DNA from 4 places in the Vreelandella sp. GE22 genome. Region 4 is predicted to be linked to each of the others. Evidence: predicted binding sites of a transcription regulator. Region 4 holds the regulator's gene; each other region holds the start of a gene.
The links. The regulator sigma-54, encoded in region 4, starts transcription at its own class of promoters, with help from an activator protein. The targets are predictions, from matches to a motif close to TGGCACNNNNNTTGCTNT.
Positions count from the first base shown of each region.

Region 1 (5,663 bases), 1.5 Mb from region 4:
TAATGCCGATCAAGGCGCGAATGAGCCGGTCGACGCTGAGTTCCGAGGGCAAAAACAGCGGCAGCATCACCGAGGCCATGAACAGCACGGTAATGAGCGGCACACCGCGCCAGAACTCGATGAACACCACCGCGAAGCTTTTGACGATGGGCATGTTGGAGCGCCGGCCCAGGGCCAGCACGATGCCGATGGGAAGCGCCCCCACCATGCCGACGGTGGCAAGCAGCAGGGTCAGCATCAGCCCGCCCCAGCGGTGCGTGGGTACGCGCGGCAGGTCGAAATAGCCGCCGTGGAGCAATACGTAGGCGATCACCGGGAAGACCAGCAGCGCAAATACCGCCACCCAGCGCTTGAACGGCAGGCGCGGAATGGCAAGCCAGGCGATCAGCGCGAAAAAGCCGACGAACACGATATTGGCGCGCCAGATTTCCGAGCGGGGGTAGAGCCCGTAGATGAACTGAGTAAAGCGCGCCTTGATGAACACCCAGCAGGCGCCTTCCCGGGAGCAGTCTTCGCGGGTGGTACCGATCCAATCCGCGTCGATGATCGCCCATTGCACGGTGGGCACCACCAAAAGATACAGCACGTAAAGGCCGATCAAGGTAAACAGCGTATTGATCGGGCCGTTGAAGAGATTGGCGCGCAGCCACGCCACGGGGCCGATGGTGCTTTTCGGGGCAGGGCGCTGCTCGATCATGGTTTGATTGTGAATCATGGTTGTTACCCTCGCCCTAGCGTTCGACCAGCGCCACGCGGGCGTTGAACCAGTTCATGAACATGGAGACCAGCAGGCTGATCGTTAGATAGACCCCCATGGTCATGGCGATGACCTCGATGGCCTGGCCGGTCTGATTCAGCGTAGTACCCGCAAAGACCGAGACCAGATCCGGATAGCCGATGGCGGTGGCAAGCGACGAGTTCTTGATCAGGTTCAGGTATTGGCTGGTCAGCGGCGGAATGATCACCCGCATCGCCTGGGGGATCACCACCAGCCGAAGAATCAGGTTGCGCGGCAGGCTCAGCGCCTGGGCGGCTTCGGTCTGCCCATGAGAGATCGCCTGAATGCCCGAACGCACGATTTCGGCAATGAACGAGGCGGTGTAGATCGAAAGCGCCAGCCACAGCGCCAGAAACTCCGGAATCACCGTGACACCTCCGCGGAAGTTGAACCCGCGAAGTTCCGGCACGTCCCAGGTGATCGGCACGCCGGTGGCTAAAAGCACTAAAAGCGGCAGGCCAAAAATCAGCAAAAAGGCGATCCAGTAGGCGGGCAGGCGCTTGCCCGTGGCCTCATGGCGGCGCTTGTTCCAGACGATCAGCGCGATACTGGCCACGATCGCCACGAGAAAGGCGGCGGGGATCAATCCAAAGCCGGACTCGAAAAGCGGCTCGGGCAGGTAGAGCCCGCGTACGTTCAAAAACATGACTTCGCCGAAGGCGAGGCTGTCGCGCGCACCGGGAAGGGTGCGCAGAACGGCGAAGTACCAGAAAAAAATCTGCAAAAGCAGCGGGATATTACGAAAGATCTCGATATAGGCGGCGGCCAGTTTGGCGATGAGCCAGTTGGGCGAAAGCCGGGCGATGCCCACGATGAAACCCACGAGGGTCGCTGCCAGCACGCCAAGGCCGCCCACCAGCAACGTGTTGAGCAGACCCACGAAGAAGGTGCGCCCGTAGGTGCTTTGCGATGAGTAATCGATCAGGCTCTGTACGATGCCAAAGCCTGCGGTGTTGTCCAAAAAACCAAAACCGGTGGTGATACCCCGTGCGGAAAGGTTGTCCTGGGTGTTGCCCACGATATAGAGCAAAAAGATGGCGACGACCGCCACCACCAGCACCTGAAAAATGAGCGCGCGTTTAGCGCGGTCTCGCCAGAAAGGGGGCTTGTGGCCCACCGGGCGAGCATCGGGTCTTACTGACATGAAAGCGTCTCCGCAATACGGCAGGATCAATCAAACGGCCCGCCTGGGTGTTAGCGCGGCGGGCCGGGGTCAAGCGAGACGCTTAGCGAATCGGCGGTGCGTAATGGAAGCCGCCGTCATTCCAAAGAGCGTTGACGCCGCGCTCGATCTCCAGCGGTGAATCCATACCGACGTTGCGATCGAAGCTTTCGGCGTAGTTGCCGACCTGACTGATGATGTTGTACGCCCAGTCGGCTTCAAGGCCCATGCCTTCGCCGTAGTTGCCGTCCTGGCCCAGAAGACGCGCGATATCCGGGTTTTCACTGTCCATCATGTCGTCGACGTTTTCGCTGGTGACGCCGTACTCTTCAGCGTTGAGCATGGCAAACAGCGACCACTTGACGATGTTGAACCAGGTGTCGTCGCCCTGGCGAACCACCGGGCCCAGCGGCTCTTTGGAGATGATCTCGGGAAGGATCATCGCGCTGTCCGGCTCGTCGAGCTGGATGCGCAGAGCGGCGAGCTGGGAGGTATCGGAAGTCAGCACGTCACAGCGCCCGGACTGGAAGCCGCCCACGGTCTGCTCGGAGGTGTCGAAAACGATCGGATCAAACGCCATGTCGTTGGCGCGGAAGTAGTCCGCCACGTTGAGCTCGGTGGTGGTACCGGACTGGATACAGATCGCCGCGCCGTCGAGCTCGTCGGCACCAGAGAGCCCTAGGTCACGGTTGACCATGAAGCCGATACCGTCGTAGAAGGTCACGCCAGTGAAGTTCAGGCCCAGGGTAGTGTCGCGGGTGGTGGTCCAGGTGGTGTTACGAGAAAGCACGTCGATCTCGCCAGACTGCAGCGCGGTGAAGCGCTCGACGGCGTTCAGCGAGATGTAGTTGACCGCGTCTGCATCGCCCAGCACGGCAGCGGCCACGGCGCGGCAGACGTCAACGTCCAGGCCTTGCCACTCGCCGCTGTCGTCCGGGGCGGAGAAACCGGGTAAACCATCACTCACGCCACACTGCACGGCGCCTCGTGAGCGCGTATCTTCCAAGACATCTGCCTGAACGCTTGCCACACCGGAGAGGGTGATGGCGCCCGCGGAAGCCAGCAGTACCACGTGTTTTTTATTGATCATGGTTGTTTCCCTTCCTCGTTATTAAAGTTCGTTATATATGCCGAAGCACGGCACATAACGCTAGCAAGGAAGATGCCAGAAAGGATATATCGGCTCATTCAGCGCTTTTCAACGCAAAAGCCGCAACGTTTTGACCAAAGTTGTGCTGCAAAAAAGTGCAGCTTCGGCTACTGGTTGGGCTTCTTTGGTGCACTGGCCGTGCGGACCTTGCCGAATCGGCCAGTGAAAACAGGTGAGTGGGGTAAAAATGGCTAACGAATAGGAGGGGCGTACTGAAGCCCACCATCGCGCCACAGCCCGTTCAGCCCGCGTCCGATATTAAACGCTGAGTCAGCGCCCACGTTGCGATCGAACATCTCGGCGTAGTTACCCACCTGCTTGACGATTTGATAGGCCCAGTCGGCATCAAGGCCCATCGCTTCGCCGAAATTGCCGTCGCGGCCCAGTAGGCGCATCACATCCGGGCTTTCGGATTCGAGTTGTTCGTCCACGTTGGCCATGCTCACGCCCAGTTCTTCGGCGTTGAGCATGGCGAACAGCGACCACTTAACGATGTTGAACCACTGATCGTCGCCCTGGCGCACCGCCGGGCCCAGGGGCTCCTTGGAGATCGTCTCGGGGAGGACGATGGCCATGTCCGGGTCGGCCAGCTGCATGCGCTGGGCATAGAGTTGCGAGGCGTCGGAGCTTAAAACGTCGCAGCGTCCGGACTCGAAGCCGGCGATGGTCTGCTCCGGGGCGTCGAACACCACCGCATCGAAGCTCATGCCGTTCAACCGGAAGTAGTCGGCCAGGTTGAGCTCGCTGGTGGTGCCGGACTGGGTGCACACCGCCGCGCCGTCCAGCTCGCTTACGCTCTGTACGCCCAGGTCGCTTGCCACCATGAAGGCTTGGCCATCGAAGTAGCTCACTCCGGTGAAATGGATCCCCTGGGTCGTATCCCGGGTAGAGGTCCAGGTGGTGGTGCGGGCCAACACGTCGACCTCGCCGGACTGAAGCGCCGCGAAGCGCTCGACCGAATCCAGCGGGACGAACTCGACGTTGGCGCCTTCCCCCAGGGCGGCGGCGGCCACCGCGCGGCAAATGTCGGTATCCAGGCCCCGGTAAGTATCCTCGTCGTCCAGCGCCGAGAAGCCGGGCTGGGCCGCGTTGACCCCGCAGCGCAAACTGCCGCGCTCTTGCACCGTTTCAAGCGTGGTAGCCAGCGCCAGGCCCGGCAGCAAAAGCGCCGCCCCGGTCACCAGTTTGATGCGCCAACCCCTGGCCCCTGTGATAGCCCCTGTGAGGGTCCTTGTGATTGCCCTTGTGTGATCCGCTTTGTTCATTGTTGTGTCCCTTGCGTGGGTAAGCGCTACAAAAAAGGCCGAGCAGTGCCCGGCCTCGATTCAGTGCGTGTCGCTTTGGGGAATTTAAGCGAAAGCGGCGCGCATAAACGGTGGCAGCGCCAGGGCGCCGCGGTGAGCCTCTACCGTGTAGTACTGTAGCGGCATTTCATGCTCCGCGGCAGCCTCTTCGCGAAAGCTTTCAACGTTTGTCGCCTTGCCCGCCAGCGTCACGCTCCACCAGCCCGACGGATAAACCGGCTGTGGGAAGGGCAGCGTTGCCACGCTCTCGAAACCGGCCGACTTCATGTCTTCGCGCAGTTCACGAATGATCGACCCGCTGTGGTAAAGCGGCGATTCGCTTTGCTGCACCAGCACGCCGCCGGTGCGCAGGATGCGGTGGCAGCGCGCCAGAAATTCGGTCTTGAAAAGCCCTTCCGCCGGGCCGACCGGGTCGGTGGAGTCGATGATGAGGACATCGACGCTTTCGTCCTCGGCCTCATCGACCCACTTCACGCCGTCCGCGAACAAAAGCTCCGCGCGCGGGTCGCCGTTGGACGCGACCAGCGCCGGGAAGAAGCGCGTGGAGGCCTTGGTGACCTCTTCGTCGATGTCGATTTGAGTGACTTTTTCAACGCTTTCGTGACGCAGCACTTCCTTGAGCGTGCCGCAGTCGCCGCCGCCGATGATCACGACGCGCTTCGGGTCCTGATGGGTGAAAAGCGCCGGATGGGCGATCATTTCGTGGTACAGGAAGTTGTCCCGGTCGGTGAGCATCACGCAGCCGTCCAGCACTAACAGGTTGCCGTAGGTCTCGGTGGCATAGACTTCCAGGTGCTGATAGGCGCTTTGTACATCCCAAAGCTTCTCGCTGACTTTCAGCGAGAACGCACTACCGTGGGCGTCGAAGACTTCGGTGAACCACTGCGCTTGATCGAGATCGCTCATCGGCCCTCTCCGGCGTCGCTTGGGTGGTCGTTCTTATGATACTGGGGGCTAAGCTCGTGCAGTGCCTCCATGAAGGCGCTGACGTGGTCGGGGTTGGTGAACTGGCTGATGCCGTGGCCCAGGTTGAAGATATGGCCCGGCCCGTGCCCGTAGCTTTCCAGCACCCGGGCGACTTCGGCGCGAATGGCCGAGGGCCGGGCGAACAGCACGTTGGGGTCCAGATTACCCTGTAGCGCCACCTTATGGCCCACCCGGTCGCGGGCGTCACTGAGTTCGGTGGTCCAATCAAGCCCCACCGCGTCGGCACCGGCGCAGGCGATGTGTTCGATCCACTGCCCGCCGTTTTTGGTGAACAGAATCACC
Region 1 is NZ_OZ309110.1:3,637,502-3,643,164, reverse strand. Features, by position in the region: gene ACWHRL_RS17090 (amino acid ABC transporter permease) at 1-715, opposite strand, end outside; gene ACWHRL_RS17085 (amino acid ABC transporter permease) at 732-1,922, opposite strand; gene ACWHRL_RS17080 (amino acid ABC transporter substrate-binding protein) at 2,005-3,030, opposite strand; gene ACWHRL_RS17075 (amino acid ABC transporter substrate-binding protein) at 3,282-4,355, opposite strand; gene speE (polyamine aminopropyltransferase) at 4,440-5,300, opposite strand; gene hemE (uroporphyrinogen decarboxylase) at 5,297-5,663, opposite strand, start outside.
Region 1: ACWHRL_RS17080 (amino acid ABC transporter substrate-binding protein) is a predicted target of sigma-54. The motif match lies at 3,091-3,108, and genes of this name have one in related genera.

Region 2 (5,663 bases), 1.6 Mb from region 4:
CGAGTACCTCGGGCAGCGTCGAGGCGTCCATCAGCGTGTGACTAAAGCGCGCCACGCCGCTGACCAGCTGCTGTTGGCTTGGCAGCTCGTGAAGCCGCCCTTGCCCCATTGCCAGGGTATCGCGGCGGTTGACGCTCGAGATCACCAGCATGGGAATGGAATCCGCCAGGGCCTGGCCCATGGCGGTGGCAATATTGGTCATACCGGGGCCGGTAATGATCAAGCACACGCCGGGCTTGCCGCTCGCCCTGGCGTAACCGTCGGCCATGAAGCCCGCGCCCTGCTCGTGGCGCGGCGTCACGTGCTGTACACCGCTGCCTTCTAAGCCGCGGTAAAGCTCCACCGTGTGCACGCCGGGAATGCCGAAGAGCGACTCGACCCCGTAGGTATCGCGTAAAAGGCGAATCAAAAGCTCGGCGCAGGTCATCGTTTGAAAATCCTTCATGAGCTATGCCTCAAAAGAAAAACGTATGCGCCATGAAGGCAATGATGGGGAGCGTGATCGCGGTACGCAGCAAAAACACCACCGCCAGCTCCCACAGCGCGATGGGGATTTTCGATTTCAGCAGCAGCGCGCCGATCTCGGACATGTACACCAACTGCGTCATGGAAAGACACGCGATCACGAAGCGCGTGAGTTCGCTGTCGATATTGGTGGCCAGTACCGCAGGCAGGAACATATCCGCAAAGCCGACCAGCGTGGCCGGGGCCGCGGCCTGGGCTTCGGGAATGCGCAGCAGCTCGAGCACCGGCACCATCGGGTAGGAGAGCCAGGTGAACAGCGGCGTGAACTCGGCGAGAATCAGCGCCACGGTCCCGATGGCGAACACCAGCGGCAACAGCGTGAGGAAGATATCGATCACGTTGATCAGCGCTAGCTTGGCAAGCGCGACAGGCCCCGGGGCACCGGCGGCGCGGCGGGTGGCCTGTAAAAGGCTATAGCGGAAAAGCCCCGCCTTGCCGGTGTTCTCCTCACTGATTTGGCAGCCCACCGGCGCGTAGTAGTCGTTGGCTTTCAACGAAAGTGGCGGAATGCGCGAGACGATGATCGCGGCGACAAGCCCGGATACCACCACGGTGAAGTAGAACGGCACGAACAGGTGGTTGATACCCACGAAGTTGGCCACCAGCAGGCTGAACGCAATGGAGGCCACGGAGAAATTGGTGGCGATCACCGAGGCCTCGCGGCCGTTATAAAAGCCCTGCTCGTACTGCTGGGACGTAATCAGCACGCCCACGGTGCCGGAGCCCATCCAGGAGGCGGTGGCGTCGATGGCGCTGCGCCCGGGCAGATTGAAGATGATCCGAAACGGCTTGCGCACCAGGCTTCCGATAAACTCCATGAAACCGAATTCGACCAGAAACGGCAGCAAAATCGCGGCAAAGAAGAAAAACGTCAGCAGCACCGGCGCCAGATCGTCGAGCATCACCCCGCCGGTGAACGAGGCGGTGACGAACTCCGGGCCCACCTGAAAGTAGGTCATCACCACGAAAACGGCGCCCAGAATACGCAACGCCACCCAGATCGGGCCGACGTTGAACATATCGCCGAAGTGGCCGCCACGCGCCCAGGCCGGGTTGGTCGTCTTCACGTACAGGGTCACCACCACCGACACGCACAACACCAGCATGGCAATTAATGGAAGCGCCTGACCAAGCAGCGCCTGTAAGCCATCGGCCATCATGCCCATGCCGATATTGACCGACTCCCCGGTTTGAAACGGCACCAGAAACAGCAAGACGCCGACGACCGAGGGAATCAGAAACTTGAGCAAATGGCTTCGAGGGATAGGCCCGTTTGACGCAGCCTCGTCGCGTGTCGTTTGAGATTCAGACATAGAGTTCACCTGTTGAGAGTGCTTATTGGAGGTGGGCTGGCGGCGTGGGCGTGGGAGGCTTGGCCTCCCTTTGTTATCTATTGTTTTAATCGAGCGTCATCGGCGCCGGGAACTTACTCGCCCCGCTTGACCCCCGGCAGCACACAGAGCATCTCGTACAAGAGCGTGGCCCCCATCAGCGCAGTATTGCCGCTGGTGTCATAGGGCGGTGAAACTTCCACCAGATCGCCGCCGACGATATTGAGCCCCGCCGCCCCGCGCACGATCTCCAGGCCCTGATGGGAGGTGAGCCCGCCCATCTCCACGGTGCCGGTACCCGGTGCCACCGAGGGGTCGAGCCCGTCGATATCGAAGCTGATATACACCGGCGTATCGCTCATCTGCGCGCGTACTTCCTCCATCAAGGGTGCCAGCGACTGGTACCAGCACGCCTCTGCCTGGACGACGCGAAAGCCCTGACCCCGGCACCAGTCGAAGTCTTCGGCCGAGTAACCGGTGCCGCGCAGGCCGATCTGCACCACCTTTTCTTTCGCCAGAAGTCCCTCTTCCTGAGCGCGGCGAAAGGTCGTGCCGTGGGCGATCTCTTCGCCGAACATGTGCTCATTGACGTCCGCATGGGCGTCGATATGAATCAGCCCCACCGGGCCGTGCTTTTTGGCTATGGCGCGCAGAATCGGCAGCGTCATGGTGTGATCGCCACCGAGGGTCAGCGGCACGCAGTCGTGGCGCAACACGTCGTCGAAAAACGCCGTGATGATGTCGACGCTCTTGGGCAGGTGGAAGGTGTTGATCGGCACGTCGCCGATATCCGCCACCTGCAGGTACTCAAAAGGCGCGGCGCGGGTCGCCATGTTGTAGGGGCGCAGCATGCGTGATTCATCACGAATTTGGCGCGGGCCCATGCGCGTGCCGGGGCGGTTGGAGGTCCCGATATCCATGGGAATACCGATGAAGGCCACGTCGAGCCCTTGGGCACTTTCCTGGGTGGGCAGGCGCATCATGGTGGCCGGGCCGCCAAAGCGCGGCACGCTGTTACCGCCCAGCGGCTGGTTGAACTCGGACATTAAAACCTCCTGTCGTTATCGAGACGGGCTTTCAAAAGCCCTCTTTGGCTACGCGTTACCTTGATACTGCATTTAACGTGCCAAACACTGGAATCCCTTGAACGGGGCTTTTCGAGCTCAATCGATGCAAAAATGACTTATAAAGGCGTAGCATTGAGTCATATATGCATTGACCAAGTCATATTCGGTTCAAACAAGGAGGCCGAGTGGAAGATATCGATCGGCACGTGCTCAACACCATCGTGGAAACCGCCAACGACCACTTCTTCATCGTCAGCGCAAGCGGCCAGGTACTTGATATCAGCCCCGGGGTCGAGGCGGTGTACGGCATGTCGCGGGATGAACTGCTCGGCAGCAACGTCAAAACCCTCGAACAAAACGGCACCCTCAAGCCCTCGATCAGCCTGGAGGTCATGCGCACCCAGCGCGCTGCTCAGCTGATGCAAACCACCGGCACCGGGCGGCGGGTGATCGCCGAGGCGCATCCGGTGCTGGTGAACGGCAAGCTCGAGCGCATCATCAGCCGCTCCCGGGATTTAACCGACCTACAGCTTCTTCAGGACGAGTACGCGCTGCTGCAAAAACGCTTCAACGAACACATCAAGCGCGACCGCAACGGCGCGACCCCCGACGACCGCGCGCTGGATAGCGCCCTGGAGCACCTACAGGTTCGAAGCCCCGCGATGCGCGAAGTGGCGCGTTTGCTCAAACGCGTTGCGCCCTCGAGTGCCAACGTGCTGATGCTGGGCGAGTCCGGCGTGGGCAAGACCGCTTTCGCCCGACAGCTCCACCGCTGGAGCGCGCGGGGTGAAGGCGCGTTCATCGAGGTCAACTGTGCTGCCATTCCGGAAAACCTGTTCGAGTCCGAGATGTTCGGCTACCAACCCGGGGCCTTTAGCGGCGCCGCCCGCCAGGGCAAGGCCGGGCTTTTGGAGCAGGCCGAGGGCGGCACGCTGTTTCTCGACGAGATCGGCGAGCTTCCGCTGTTGATGCAGACCAAGCTTTTGAAAGTGATTCAGGACGGTAAGCTCACCCGGCTGGGCGACACCCGCGCGCGCCGGGTGGATTTTCGCTTGGTGGTGGCCACTAATCAGGACCTGGCGCGCCGGGTGCAGGAAGGCGCTTTCCGGCTGGATCTTTACTACCGCCTCAACGTCATCCCCGTGACATTGCCCCCGCTTCGCGAACGCCGCGAGGATATCCCCGGCCTTGCCGAAGCATGTTTGGCGCGGCTGAACGCCCACTACGGGCGGCAGAAATTTCTGGGCAATTACGTCTGGTCGACGCTGATGGGAAGCGACTGGCCGGGCAACGTGCGCGAGCTCGAAAACTGGCTGGAGCGTGCCTGGCTTTCGAGCGCCTCTGATCAGATCGATCGGGTCGGGCTTTCGCCTCAACCCACCGCCGCCCAGGACGCCCCCTCACCCTTGGCGGCGCAAAGCGCGCCGCTGGAGGCCGGCGAAACACTGCCCGACTATCTGGCGCGCCTCGAAGACGAGCTTCTCGAAGGGCTTTGCAAAACCCACACCAGCACCTACGCCATCGCCAAACGTCTAGGCATCAGCCAATCGAGTGTAGTGCGCAAACTAAAGCGCTACGGCCTTGCGGCCAACGGCTGACCTACGCCCACCCCGGCGTGTCACACAACCGCAACACCTTTGACGCAGAGTGATTGACCATCGTCATACCGTTTCGAACGAGTATCGAGTCATGAGCCAATCGCGTATCCGCCTGGAAGGTGTTACCAAACGTTGGGACGCGACCACCGCCGTCGACAACGTCTCCTTTGACGTCACCCCGGGCCAGTTCGTCATTCTGCTCGGCCCTTCCGGCTGCGGAAAATCCACCACGCTTCGCATGATCGCCGGGCTAGAGGACGCCTCCCAGGGCGAGATTCATATCGGCGAGCGCGACGTGACGCGATTGCCGCCGGGGGATCGCGGCCTTTCCATGGTGTTTCAGTCCTACGCACTGTTTCCCCACCTGAGCGTGGCGGAGAACATCGTCTTCGGCCTCAAGAGTCGCCGCGTCGCTAAAGCCGAGCGCCAGGCCCGGCTCGAACAGGTCGCCGAGCTCGTCGATTTGACCGCTTATCTCGACCGCAAGCCCGCAAAACTCTCCGGTGGCCAGCGCCAGCGAGTGGCGCTCGCCCGGGCGATCATCTCCGAGCACCCGATTTGTTTGATGGACGAGCCGCTCTCTAACCTGGACGCCCGCCTGCGTAGCGACATGCGCCGCGAGATCAAGGCGCTGCAGAGCCGCCTGAACATGACGGTGATCTACGTCACCCACGACCAGGTCGAGGCGATGAGCATGGGCGACCGGGTCATCCTGATGCAGCACGGGCGCATCGTTCAGGACGCCACGCCGGATGCGCTCTACAACCACCCGGCGAGCGCCTTCGCCGCCAGTTTCATAGGAAGCCCCGCGATGAATCTACTGCCTTTGGTGGCCGGTGACACCGGCGCCGTGATCGACGGCGACACGACCCTCGTCGCCCCGCTGCAAGCGGCGGGTGGCCAGCTGGGCATTCGCCCGGAAGATATCGAACTGCGCCCGGCGGATGCCCCCGGCATCCCGGCAAGAATAGTGGGCGAGGAGTACCTGGGCGCGGACACCATCGTCTACGTGGCGGTGGGCGAGCAGCGCCTGCGCGTGCGCGTCAACGGCAAACCCGCGCTGACGGGCGAGGCCTGCCGGCTTTTCTGGGCGCCGGAGAGCGCCCACCTTTTCGCCGAGGACGGCCTGCGCCAAACGCAGC
Region 2 is NZ_OZ309110.1:484,369-490,031, reverse strand. Features, by position in the region: gene ACWHRL_RS02400 (5-guanidino-2-oxopentanoate decarboxylase) at 1-445, opposite strand, end outside; gene ACWHRL_RS02395 (YjiH family protein) at 456-1,838, opposite strand; gene speB (agmatinase) at 1,952-2,902, opposite strand; gene ACWHRL_RS02385 (sigma-54 interaction domain-containing protein) at 3,109-4,521, shown strand; gene ACWHRL_RS02380 (ABC transporter ATP-binding protein) at 4,613-5,663, shown strand, end outside.
Region 2: speB (agmatinase) is a predicted target of sigma-54. The motif match lies at 2,968-2,985, and genes of this name have one in related genera.

Region 3 (5,663 bases), 1.9 Mb from region 4:
GTTGGCTGGCGTTCGGACTGCTTTATTTCGGCCGGATGGTGCCCGAGGGCGGCAAGGGCCGTTGGCAGGGTGAGTCCAACGAATGAAGCGCCGCTCTTAAAACGCCAACGCCCGCATAAGCGGGCGTTGGCGTTGGATGATGGATGTGAGAGTGAACGGTGTAATTAAAAAGGAGCCCCGGTACTGAATACGCTACCCGTCAGGGGCGCGGTCAACGCCTTTACTTGAGATCCGGGGGAATATCGTCGAGCTCTTCCGGCGTCATGAAGGACGTCTTGAACATCACGTAGACCCCCACCGCAGAAAAACCTAAAAACAGTATAAACATGACGAACATCAATGCCATTGCCATGACGCGTATCCCTGAGTAGACGGCTGTTACGTTGACGTTTTATAGCCGCTGAATTGGTTTATCCCTGAGGATAGACCAAAAAGGATCCACCATCTGTATAAAATTTCATACAGACGTTCGTAGGCTGCCTTTGACGTGGCAAATTAGGTATAAATATCAGTTAATTAATAATTTTTTATAGACGCAAAAAAGCCACCTCGCTTAAACGAAATGGCCAGTTTGCATCGCCGCCGCTCCTTAGCCTTGATGCCGACGCGATCCTGCGTCGGTGCGAGTGAGCAGGCTAGTGTCCATTAAAATCCATCTCCTGTTGGCTCCATGCCATCCTTACTACCTTGTAGCCTGCTCAAACCGTTTTAAGGGTTTAACTAACTTAACGCGGTGACTACTACCTATAACGTTGCACGGCACGGGCCAACATGCCTAAAAAACAATAAAAACCAATATTATCAATTAATTAAAAAACAAATAAAAGTCGGCCTGAGGTTTTGTCAGCGTAAAAAAGAGGTCAAATGTTGTATAAAAATGGCACATGCGACATTAACCAACCCGATGGCGGCCACGATGGCACAGCCTGACCTTGCCTGGGCCGGTCTCCCCGCTTAGCGGGGTAGCTCGGCAGCTATAAGGCGGGTAAATAGTGCTTACCAAAGTACGCATTGCTGGCTAAAGTAGTGTTGAGGCAGCCGATGCTAACGCGCTGCCAGGAAACGCCCCCGCTTCTATCCTTACGACAGGTATCCGCCAATGACACGCGCTCTTGCTATGGGTTTACTGCTGTTGATGACACTTTTATTGGTAAGCGGCTGCAACACGATTCGCGGCGCCGGGGAGGATATTGAACAGGGGGGCTCGGTCATTCAGGACGCAGCGGAGTAATTTTGAAAAAGGTGTACTTATCCCACGGTTTGGAAAGCGGCCCCGAGGCGCTGAAAGTGCAAGCGCTCAAGGGCGTGGTAGAACGTCATGAAGGTTATGAGCCGCTCGTGATGGATTACCGCAGCCAACCGAGCTTCAAGGCACGCCTCGAGCACCTGTTCGCCACTTTGCAAGCCCGAGGCGACGACCCCGCCCAGTGTATTCTGGCGGGGTCGAGCCTGGGCGGTTTTCTGAGCGCGGCGGTCAGCCAATGCTACCCGGTGCTGGGCTGTTTTTTACTGGCGCCGGCGCTTGGCATGGCAGAGTACCCGGAAACGACGGTTACGCTTCAGGCCCGGCACACGCATATCATTCACGGTTGGCAGGACGACGTGGTGCCTTTTGGCCCGGTCATCGAACACGCCCGCCGCCAACGGCTTGGGCTTCGCATGGTGGATGACGACCATCGCCTGCACGCAAGCCTCGAACTCATTCTGCGTGACTTCGAGCAGTTTCTAGCCCTTTGCCAAAGCGCCTGACGCGGCGCGGCTACTTCTGTTAGTTAGGCTTCATCCGCCAGCGCGGGCAGTAGCGTTTTTAGCTTGCGAGTCAGCGTATTGCGCCCCCAGCCCAAAAGCTCGGCGGCTTCGCCCTTACGCCCGCCGGTGTGCTTGAGCGCGGTTTCGATCAAAATCCGCTCGAAATCCGGCACCGCTTCTTCCAACAGGTGGGTGTGGCCTTCGGCCAGGGCGTGATCCGCCCAGCCGCGAAAGGCCGTGCGCCAATCGCTTTGGCCCCCGACGGACGAAGCGCTGATGGTACGCAGCTCCGGGGGCAAGTCCTCGATCAATATCTCCCGCCCGGACGCCATGACCGTTAGCCACCGGCAGATGTTTTCCAACTGGCGGACATTACCCGGCCAGGGGAGTTTGGTCAGGTGTGTCTCGGCGTCCGCTGTGAGCACCTTGATATCGGTCGAAAGCTCCTTGGCGGCCTCGGCCAGAAAGTGACGCGTAAGCCGCGGGATATCTTCCCGGCGCTCGGAGAGCCGTGGCAGGTGCACCCGGATCACGTTCAAGCGGTGGAACAAATCCTCGCGAAAGCGCCCTTCGTCCACCAAGGACTCAAGGTTCTGGTGGGTGGCGGCGATGATACGTACATCGACCTTCACCGAGGTATGCCCGCCCACCCGATAGAACTCGCCGTCGGCCAGTACGCGCAGCAAGCGGGTCTGCGTTTCCGCGGGCATGTCGCCGATCTCATCCAAAAAAAGCGTGCCGCCGTTGGCCTGCTCGAAACGGCCCTGGCGCTGCGCACCGGCGCCGGTAAAGGCGCCTTTTTCATGGCCAAACAGTTCGGACTCGATGAGATCCTTCGGAATCGCCGCCATGTTCAGCGCGATAAACGGGTGGCCGGCGCGAGGGCTGTGCTGATGAAGTGCCTGGGCAACGCGCTCCTTACCGGTACCGGACTCGCCGTTGATCAACACCGTAATGTGCGAGTGCGACAGCCGCCCGATGGCGCGAAACACCTCTTGCATGGCCGGCGCCTCGCCGATGATCTCGGCGTTGAGACCTTCCGGCACGCTGACCGGGCGCTGACGCTCGCGAGCGTGGGCGACCGCACGACGCACCAGCGCCAGCGCTTCGTCCACGTCGAAAGGCTTGGGCAGGTACTCGAAAGCCCCGCCCTGATAGGAGGCCACGGCGCTGTCCAAATCCGAGTGGGCGGTCATGACGATGACCGGTAGATCCGGATGCGCCTCGCGCACGCGCGAGAGCAAATCCAGCCCGTCGATCCCCGGCATGCGGATATCGGTGACCAGCACATCCGGCGGGTCGCTCAAGAGCCGGTCAAGGGCGGTATCGGCGCGCTCGATACACTCGACGTCAAGATCCGGCTGCGCCAGGGCGCGCTCCAGCACCCAACGGATAGCGCGGTCGTCATCGACGATGACCACCCGTGAAACATCGGTTTGTGTCGCCTCAGTCATGACGCGTCTCCGGTAATGTGATTGACCAACGGAATTAACAGACGAAATTCGGTACGTCCGGGGTGTGAGTCGCATTCGATCAATCCCTGATGTTGATGCAGAATCGACTGAGCAATGGAGAGCCCCAGGCCGCTGCCTTCGGCGCGCCCGGAGACCATGGGGTAAAAAAGCGTCGCGCGCAGGGCCTCGGGGATACCCGGGCCGTTATCGATCAGACCCACTTCGCTCACCAGCCGATGGCGCTCCGCGCCCAGGGTGAACTGGCGCTTGGCGCGGGTACGCAGAATCAGCTCCGGGGAGGGCGTCTCGGCTTCGCTCATGGCCTGGACGGCGTTGCGCGCCACGTTCAGCACCGCCTGTATCATTTGGGATTCGTCGCCGGAAAGATCCGGCAAGCTGGGGTCGTAATCCCGCGAAATGACCACATCGGGGTGCTCGGCGAGCAGCAGCGTGCGCACGCGCTCGAGCACCTTGTGAATATTGACCGGCGCGTGCCGGGTAATGTGATGAGGGCCGAGCATGGAGTCGACCAGGTCTTTTAGCCGGTCGACTTCTTGAACGATGATATGGGTATATTCACGAAGCGCCGGGTCGTCGAGGTCGCGCTCGAGAAGCTGGGCCGCGCCGCGAATACCGCCCAGCGGATTTTTCACCTCGTGGGCGAGGCCCCGGGCCAGCACCTTGATGGTTTCCTGGCGGGTGGTCAGCGCCTCCTCCCGGGAGATCTGCATTAGCCGGTCCCGCGGCTCCACTTCGAGTAGAAGCTCGCCAGGCGAAAGCGGCGTGACGGTGTAGTCCACGGTGAGTGGCTCGCCGTTGAGCGGGGTAATGCGCGCCTCGCGCTGGGTATAAGGGTGAAAGGCGTCGCGCGCCTTGGCCAATACATTATCGATACTTTCGCCACAGCCCAGCAGCGTATCCAGACTCATGCCCTTGACGCGGCTAATACTGACCGCCAGTAGCGCTTCGGCGGCCGGGTTCATCCAGCAGACGCGCAGTTCACCGTCCAGCAGCAGCACTGCAGTGGTGAGGTGTTCGAGTAAACGCTGATACATGGCGTGTCCTGAGGAGCCCCCTAAGAATTCGCGTGGCTTGATCATCGTGTGGTGCAATGTCTGTGTGATGTTTTAAGAGGAATTGCAAAAAGCGCGCCAATTGGGCGCTAGCGCTGTCATGCACGGCTTTAACGCATTAAGGCGGCGCAACGCGGCGTTTAATAGCGCAGCGCCGCCCGGTTAACGCCGCGCATTCGCACCATTTTAGTGCATATTAGCGCGGCGCGACGGTAATACTCACCGCGTCAGTGCGGTGCTGAACGCGCCCCTGGCTATCGAGCAGCTCGGCTTGAAGCCGGTGGTGCCCTTGCGGCAAGCCGGTCAACCAAAACGCGTCGCTGTGCAGCGCCGACTGGCTGACCTCGCCGTTCACCAGAAGCCTTATTTGATGGTCGTCGCGCAGGGCCGGCTCAACGTACACCTCGACCGGGGTCATGGCATCGCGAATCAGCGCCTCGGCCGAAGGGTTGGCGATCACAAACCGGTCGTAGGGCATGAAGGGCTGGCCGGGCCGGGCCCTTGTCGGGCTCGAAGACGGTGGCGGCGACGTCCGCTCGACCCCGGGCAGCGGCGCCAGCGTGATCGCCTCGCCGCCGCGCTCCGGGTTGTCGGTATAAGTGACCCGGCCGCTTTCATCCACCACGCGGTACACCGTTTGCGCCTGAAGCTTTCCCGCCGTCAGCGAAAGCCCCAACAGCAACGCCGCCAGGCGCGCGTACTTCGCCATGCCAATGACACGCATGCCCATGTTCTCCCCATAAAAAAACCCCGCCGAGGCGGGGTTTTGAGTCAGTAACACCTCAAGGGTGCCCCTAACGTTAGAGCTTAGCAGCTGTAGTACAGGTCGAACTCGACCGGGTGCGTTGCCATACGCATGCGCGTGACTTCTTCCATCTTGAGCTCGATGTAGGCGTCGATCATGTCGTCGGTGAACACACCGCCTTCGGTCAGGAAGGAGCGGTCAGCGTCGAGGGCTTCCAGCGCCTGGTCCAGGCTCGAGGCCACGGTCGGTACGGCCTTGCCTTCTTCCGGCGGCAGGTCGTACAGGTTCTTGTCCATGGCATCGCCAGGATGGATCTTGTTCTTGATGCCGTCGATACCCGCCATCAGCATGGCCGCGAACGCCAGGTAGGGGTTGGCGGTCGGGTCGGGGAAGCGCGTTTCGACACGCTTGCCTTTCGGGCTAGCCGTGTACGGAATACGGATCGACGCACTACGGTTACGCGCACTGTAGGCCAGCATGACCGGCGCTTCGAAACCCGGCACCAGACGCTTGTAGGAGTTGGTCGAAGCGTTGGTGAAGGCGTTCAGGGCACGGGCGTGCTTGATGATGCCGCCAATGTAGTAAAGCGCCATTTCGGAAAGGCCCGCGTACTCGTCGCCGGCGAACTGGTTGGCGCCATCT
Region 3 is NZ_OZ309110.1:216,754-222,416, reverse strand. Features, by position in the region: gene ACWHRL_RS01125 (sodium/glutamate symporter) at 1-86, shown strand, start outside; gene ACWHRL_RS01120 (hypothetical protein) at 221-352, opposite strand; gene ACWHRL_RS01115 (entericidin A/B family lipoprotein) at 1,100-1,231, shown strand; gene ACWHRL_RS01110 (YqiA/YcfP family alpha/beta fold hydrolase) at 1,234-1,749, shown strand; gene glnG (nitrogen regulation protein NR(I)) at 1,773-3,203, opposite strand; gene glnL (nitrogen regulation protein NR(II)) at 3,200-4,258, opposite strand; gene ACWHRL_RS01095 (DUF4124 domain-containing protein) at 4,473-5,057, opposite strand; gene glnA (glutamate--ammonia ligase) at 5,084-5,663, opposite strand, start outside.
Region 3: glnL (nitrogen regulation protein NR(II)) is a predicted target of sigma-54. The motif match lies at 4,340-4,357, and genes of this name have one in related genera.

Region 4 (5,663 bases):
TGGCGGGTTTGACGATAACGCGGATCAGAAAACGCCTGTGGCTACCGGCGCTGGTCATTGCGCTGGGGGCCTGGCTCGTCTGGCTCGACCCGCGCGGGCCGGAGGTCGTCGAGGTCGACCCGGACGTACAGCGCGAGGAACCCGGCCATGTGCTGGAAAATGCCGAGCTTACGCTGTTTGGCGAAACCGGCGGCGTCACACAGCACCTTCGAACGCCGCACCTGGTACATACACCTCAGCAAGCGCTGACCGAGGTCGACGCGCCGCGCGCGACGCTATTCGATTCCGACCAGCGCCAGTGGCTCGCCAGCGCCGACCACGGCATACTGCAAAACGAGCGTCAGTCGCTGGTCATGGAGGGCTCGGCCAGACTGCTCGCCCCGGAGGAGGGCTGGCAGCTCGACACCGAGCGGTTACACTACGATGGCGTCGACCGCCACGCCTACACCGAGGCACCGGCCCTTTTACAGCAGCCCCCTCAGCAGATGAGCGCCAACCGCATGGATGTCTGGCTCGACACGAGCCAGGTCCGGCTCACCGATAACGTACGCGGCACTCACCCGCCTGCCCGCTCAACGCCTTAGGAGTCGTTATGCACCCGTTTTTACGTACCGCGCTATTGGTACTGGCCCTGCCTTTGAGCGCCGCCGCCCAGACAAGCCAAGCCCCCGTCGAAGTCGAAGCCGACCGGCTCGATCTTGATCAGCGCGCGGGTACCGCCGTCTACTCCGGCAATGTGGATATCCGCCAGGGGGAAATGCAGATTCGCGGCGACCGTGTCGAAATCTCGCGCAACGACGCCGGCGAGCTTTCCCAGGCAGTGGCCACCGGCGAGCGCGCCTACCTTCGTAATCAGCTCGAAAACGACGAAGGCCCGATGGAAGGTTGGGCGCGGCGTATCGTCTACCACGTCAGCGAACGGCGCATCGAGCTTATCGACCAGGCCGAACTCCACCAGCGAGCCGACCGCTTTCAGGGCGGGCGCCTTGAGTACTTCATCGACCGCGAAGTGGTTCAGGCGCGCTCAGACGTTAGCGGTAGCGACAACCAGCGCATCCGCATGACGCTACAGCCCGCGCAATAGGAGAATGACCGTGTCGAGCACGCAATCTGGGGCGGTCAAAACGCTTCACGCCCGCCATCTCGCCAAAAGCTACAAGCGCCGCCGGGTGGTAAAAGACATCAACCTGGAGATCACCCAGGGCAGCGTGGTGGGCCTACTCGGGCCCAACGGGGCGGGCAAGACCACCTCGTTTTATATGATCGTGGGCCTGGTCAAGGCCGATGCCGGCACGGTAGGAATCGACGAGCGCGACCTGACCCGGGCACCGATGCACGAACGCGCCACCGCCGGCATCGGCTACCTCCCCCAGGAGGCATCGATTTTTCGCAAGCTGTCGGTGGCCGATAACATCATGGCGATTCTGGAAACGCGCAAGGAGCTGGACCGCCGCGCCCGGGAGGCGCGCCTGGAGCAATTGCTCGACGATTTCCACATCACCCATATCCGCGACAACCTGGGCATGAGTCTTTCCGGCGGCGAACGCCGCCGCGTGGAGATTGCCCGCTCGCTTGCCACCGACCCCGCGTTCATTTTGCTCGACGAACCCTTCGCCGGGGTCGACCCAATCTCGGTCGGCGAGATCAAGTCGATCATCCTGGCCCTCAAGGCACGCCACATCGGGGTGCTAATCACCGACCACAACGTGCGCGAGACGCTGGATATCTGCGATATCGCCTATATCGTGGGTGACGGCCACATCATTGCAAGCGGTGACTCAACCGCCATTTTGAATAACCAGAAGGTTCGTGAGGTCTATCTGGGCGCCGATTTCCGCCTCTAAACCATCGCCAATCCTAAAGTTCCGTGTAGTGGCATATTTATTGCACTTGCGCCGGACCCCAACTCGCACTAGGGTGGAGCTTTACGAGTAACGAGTGGTTCTTCAATGGTCATGAAAGCCTCTTTACAGCTGCGTGTCGGCACGCAGCTGACCATGACGCCTCAACTGCAGCAGGCCATTGCCCTGCTACAGCTTTCCACCCTCGATCTTCGCCAGGAAATCCAGCAGGCGCTCGACGCCAACCCGTTGCTGGAACAAGAGGACGAGTTTGGCGAAGAGAGCGTGACCGAGACCGCCGAAGCCGAATGGGAAGAGAGCATCCCCAGCGAACTCTCCATCGATAGCGAGTGGTCCGACACCTATCAGGACATGGCGGCCAGCGCCGGCAGTGAGGGGCCGGATTTCGAGCGCCAGGCAGCAGGCCAAAGCCTGCATGGCCACCTGCTTTGGCAGCTGGCCATGACCGACGCCAGTGAGCGCGAATACGCCATTGCCGAAAGCCTGATCGACGCGCTGGACCCCAACGGCTACCTCACCCAGCCTCTCAACGATATTCGCGAAGGGCTCAAGGCCCAGGGGCTCGAGGGTTTGAGTCAGCGCGAGGTAGAAAACACGCTGATGCGTATGCAGCAGTTCGAACCCACCGGCGTTTTCGCCCGCGACCTTCGCGAATGTCTGATGCTCCAACTCGCCACCCTGGCCGACGACACGCCGCTTCTGGTGCCCGCCAAGCGCCTGGTGCGCCAGTTTCTCGAAGCGCTCGGCAAGGACGACATGCGCCTTTTGAAGCGCCGCCTGGGGCTTGACGACGAGCAACTCGATGACGTCATCGGACTGATCAGAAGCCTGGACCCGCGCCCGGGCAGCGCATATGGCATCACCAACGATAGCTACATCACTCCGGATCTAGTGGTACGCCACGATAACGAAGGCTGGCACCTCGAGCTCAACCCCGAGGCGCTTCCGCGGCTGCGCGTCCAGCCTGATTACGCAAGCCTGATCAAGCGGGCGGACAAGAGCCAGGACAACCAGTTTTTAAAAGAGCACCTACAAGAGGCTCGCTGGCTGATCAAGAGCCTTTCGAGTCGCAACGATACGCTGTTACGCGTCGGTCGCGAGATCATCGCCCGCCAGCTTGGCTTTTTGGAGCGCGGCGAAGAGGCCATGAAACCCTTGATACTCGCCGATATCGCCGAGGCCGTGGAGATGCACGAGTCGACGATTTCACGGGTGACGACGCAAAAATACATTCACACCCCCCGCGGCGTATTCGAGCTCAAGTACTTCTTCTCGAGCCAGGTGAGCGGTCATGATGGCAACGACAGCCACTCCAGCACGGCGATCCGCGCCCGGTTGAAAAAACTGATTCAAGAAGAGACGCCGGGCAAGCCGCTCTCGGACAGCCGCCTGGTGTCACTATTGGAAGATGGCGGTATTAGCGTAGCGCGGCGCACGGTGGCAAAATACCGCGAGGCCATGGGGATTCCCTCCTCCAGCGAACGGCGGCGTTTGCGTTAAAAAGTGAAACTGGCCGCCGGGGCTTTGCAACGGTAGAAAAAGGGTTACAATCAAAGGACAGTCCTGGATTAGGAGTACGTCGATGCAAGTCAATATTACGGGCCATCACCTGGAACTGACCGACGCTCTGCGCGATTACGTTAATGAAAAACTCGAACGTATCGAGCGTCACTACGACAATATCACCACCGTTCATGTCACGCTTTCCATCGAGAAAGAGCGTCAGCAGGCCGCCTGCACCCTCCATGCGGCCGGCGCCGATTTGCACGCCGAAGCCCAGGACAACGACATGTACGCCGCCATTGACGCGCTGGCCGACAAAATCGACCGCCAACTCGTAAAACACAAGGAAAAAGCACAAGCTCGCGCCCAGGGCGCTGGCGTGCGTTAAATCGATGACCCTGGAAACCATACTCCCCCCGGAGCGCGTGCTGTTCGACGTCCCCGGGGGCAGCAAAAAGCGCGTGCTGGAGTTCTTCAGCACCTTCATCGCCCAAAATACGCCCAGCCTGGATAGCCAGGAAGTGTTCAGCCGTCTGATAGGCCGCGAGCGATTAGGCAGTACCGGCATTGGTAATGGGGTCGCGATTCCCCATGCCCGCAGCCCTCACTGCAGCGCCCCTATCGCCGGCTTTCTAAAGCTTGCCGAACCGGTGGATTTCGACGCCATCGACGGTGACCCGGTGGATTTGGTGTTTGTACTGCTGGTGCCGGAAGAGGCCGACGACACCCACCTTGCGCTGTTGGGTCAGGTTGCCACCATCATGAATGACGCCGCCACGCGCGCGCAGTTTCGCAAATGCGAGAGCCAGCGCGAGCTTTTGGAGATCGTCACCGCCAAAATTCGCGAGCAAACGGGCAGCTAAATAAAGGCCCTACCCACCCAGCCCTACAGACCGAAGAGAAACACTATGCAACTGGTGATTATCAGCGGCCGCTCCGGGTCGGGAAAGTCTATTGCGCTTCAGGCGCTGGAGGACCTGGGCTACTACGCCATCGACAACTTGCCGGCCATGCTGCTGGGTTCACTGGTCGATGAGCTAAGACAACAAGGCGAGCGCACGCACCTGGCGGTCAGTATCGACGCGCGCAACCTGCCCACCGCCCTGGAGCGCTTTCCGGCGCTGCTTCAGGACATCAAATCCGGCAGTACCCGCGTACAGGTGATTTATCTCACCACCGACGCCCGGATTTTGCTCGAGCGCTATTCGGCCACGCGCCGGCGCCACCCGCTGACCCGGGACAGCGGGATGACCCTGGAAGAAGCGATCGCCAAGGAGGAAGAGACGCTTTTTGGCATCCGCGAACTGGCGGATCTAATGATCGACACCTCGCGGCTGACGGTGCACGATTTGCGCGGACGGATCACCGACCAGCTGGGCCACCAGCGCCAGAGCCAGCTCACCCTGACGCTCGAGTCGTTTGGCTACAAGCGGGGAGTGCCGCTGGACGCGGATATCGTGTTCGATATCCGCTGTCTGCCCAACCCTTACTGGGACCCGACGCTTAGACACTTCACCGGGCGCGACGCCGAGATTGCCACCTTTTTAGAGGCCTATCCGGTCGTCGATGAGATGGGCATGGATATTCTCAACTGGCTGGAGAAGTGGCTTCCGGCCTACCAGAGCAGCCAGCGCAGCTACATGACCATCGCTATCGGCTGTACCGGCGGCCAGCACCGCTCGGTGTACATGGTCGAACAGCTGGCCAAAAAGATGCTCGATAAGCGCTCCAGCGTACAGCTTCGCCACCGCGAGCTGGGCATTCACTACAGCGTTGATGACGCCACCCCATCGTAATGCTGGGCGGCGGGAGCTTGCCGTGTCATCCCTTATGAACCACGCACATTCAACCAAGACACCGCTAGGCAAAAAGGAACCAGGGTGCCCGAAAGAATTCTTACATTGACCAACCAGCGCGGCCTTCACGCCCGCGCCGCCACCAAGCTTGTCACCTGCGCGCAGCGGTTCGAGTCTCGGGTATACGTCTATAAGCAGACCCAGAAGGCCGACGCCGCCAACATCATGTCGCTTTTAATGCTGGCCGCGCCCTGCGGTACGGCGCTGACCGTCGAAGCCGTGGGCCAGGACGCCGAACAGACCCTGGAAGCGATTCAAGCACTGTTCGACGCCCGCTTCGACGAAGATACCTGACAACGGGCCATAAGCGGCAGCGTCCCCATCCACCTGTCGAGCAAAATATGCAGCTAATCCAAACCGGCAAATACTCCCGGGTCCACTTTGACCCCGAGCACGACCAGTTCATCAAGACCTTCCAACCCAAGACCTTCGACCGGCTGCG
Region 4 is NZ_OZ309110.1:2,127,486-2,133,148, forward strand. Features, by position in the region: gene lptC (LPS export ABC transporter periplasmic protein LptC) at 1-584, shown strand, start outside; gene lptA (lipopolysaccharide transport periplasmic protein LptA) at 593-1,084, shown strand; gene lptB (LPS export ABC transporter ATP-binding protein) at 1,095-1,844, shown strand; gene ACWHRL_RS10210 (RNA polymerase factor sigma-54) at 1,950-3,362, shown strand; gene hpf (ribosome hibernation-promoting factor, HPF/YfiA family) at 3,445-3,753, shown strand; gene ACWHRL_RS10220 (PTS sugar transporter subunit IIA) at 3,758-4,228, shown strand; gene rapZ (RNase adapter RapZ) at 4,274-5,161, shown strand; gene ACWHRL_RS10230 (HPr family phosphocarrier protein) at 5,246-5,515, shown strand; gene ACWHRL_RS10235 (hypothetical protein) at 5,563-5,663, shown strand, end outside.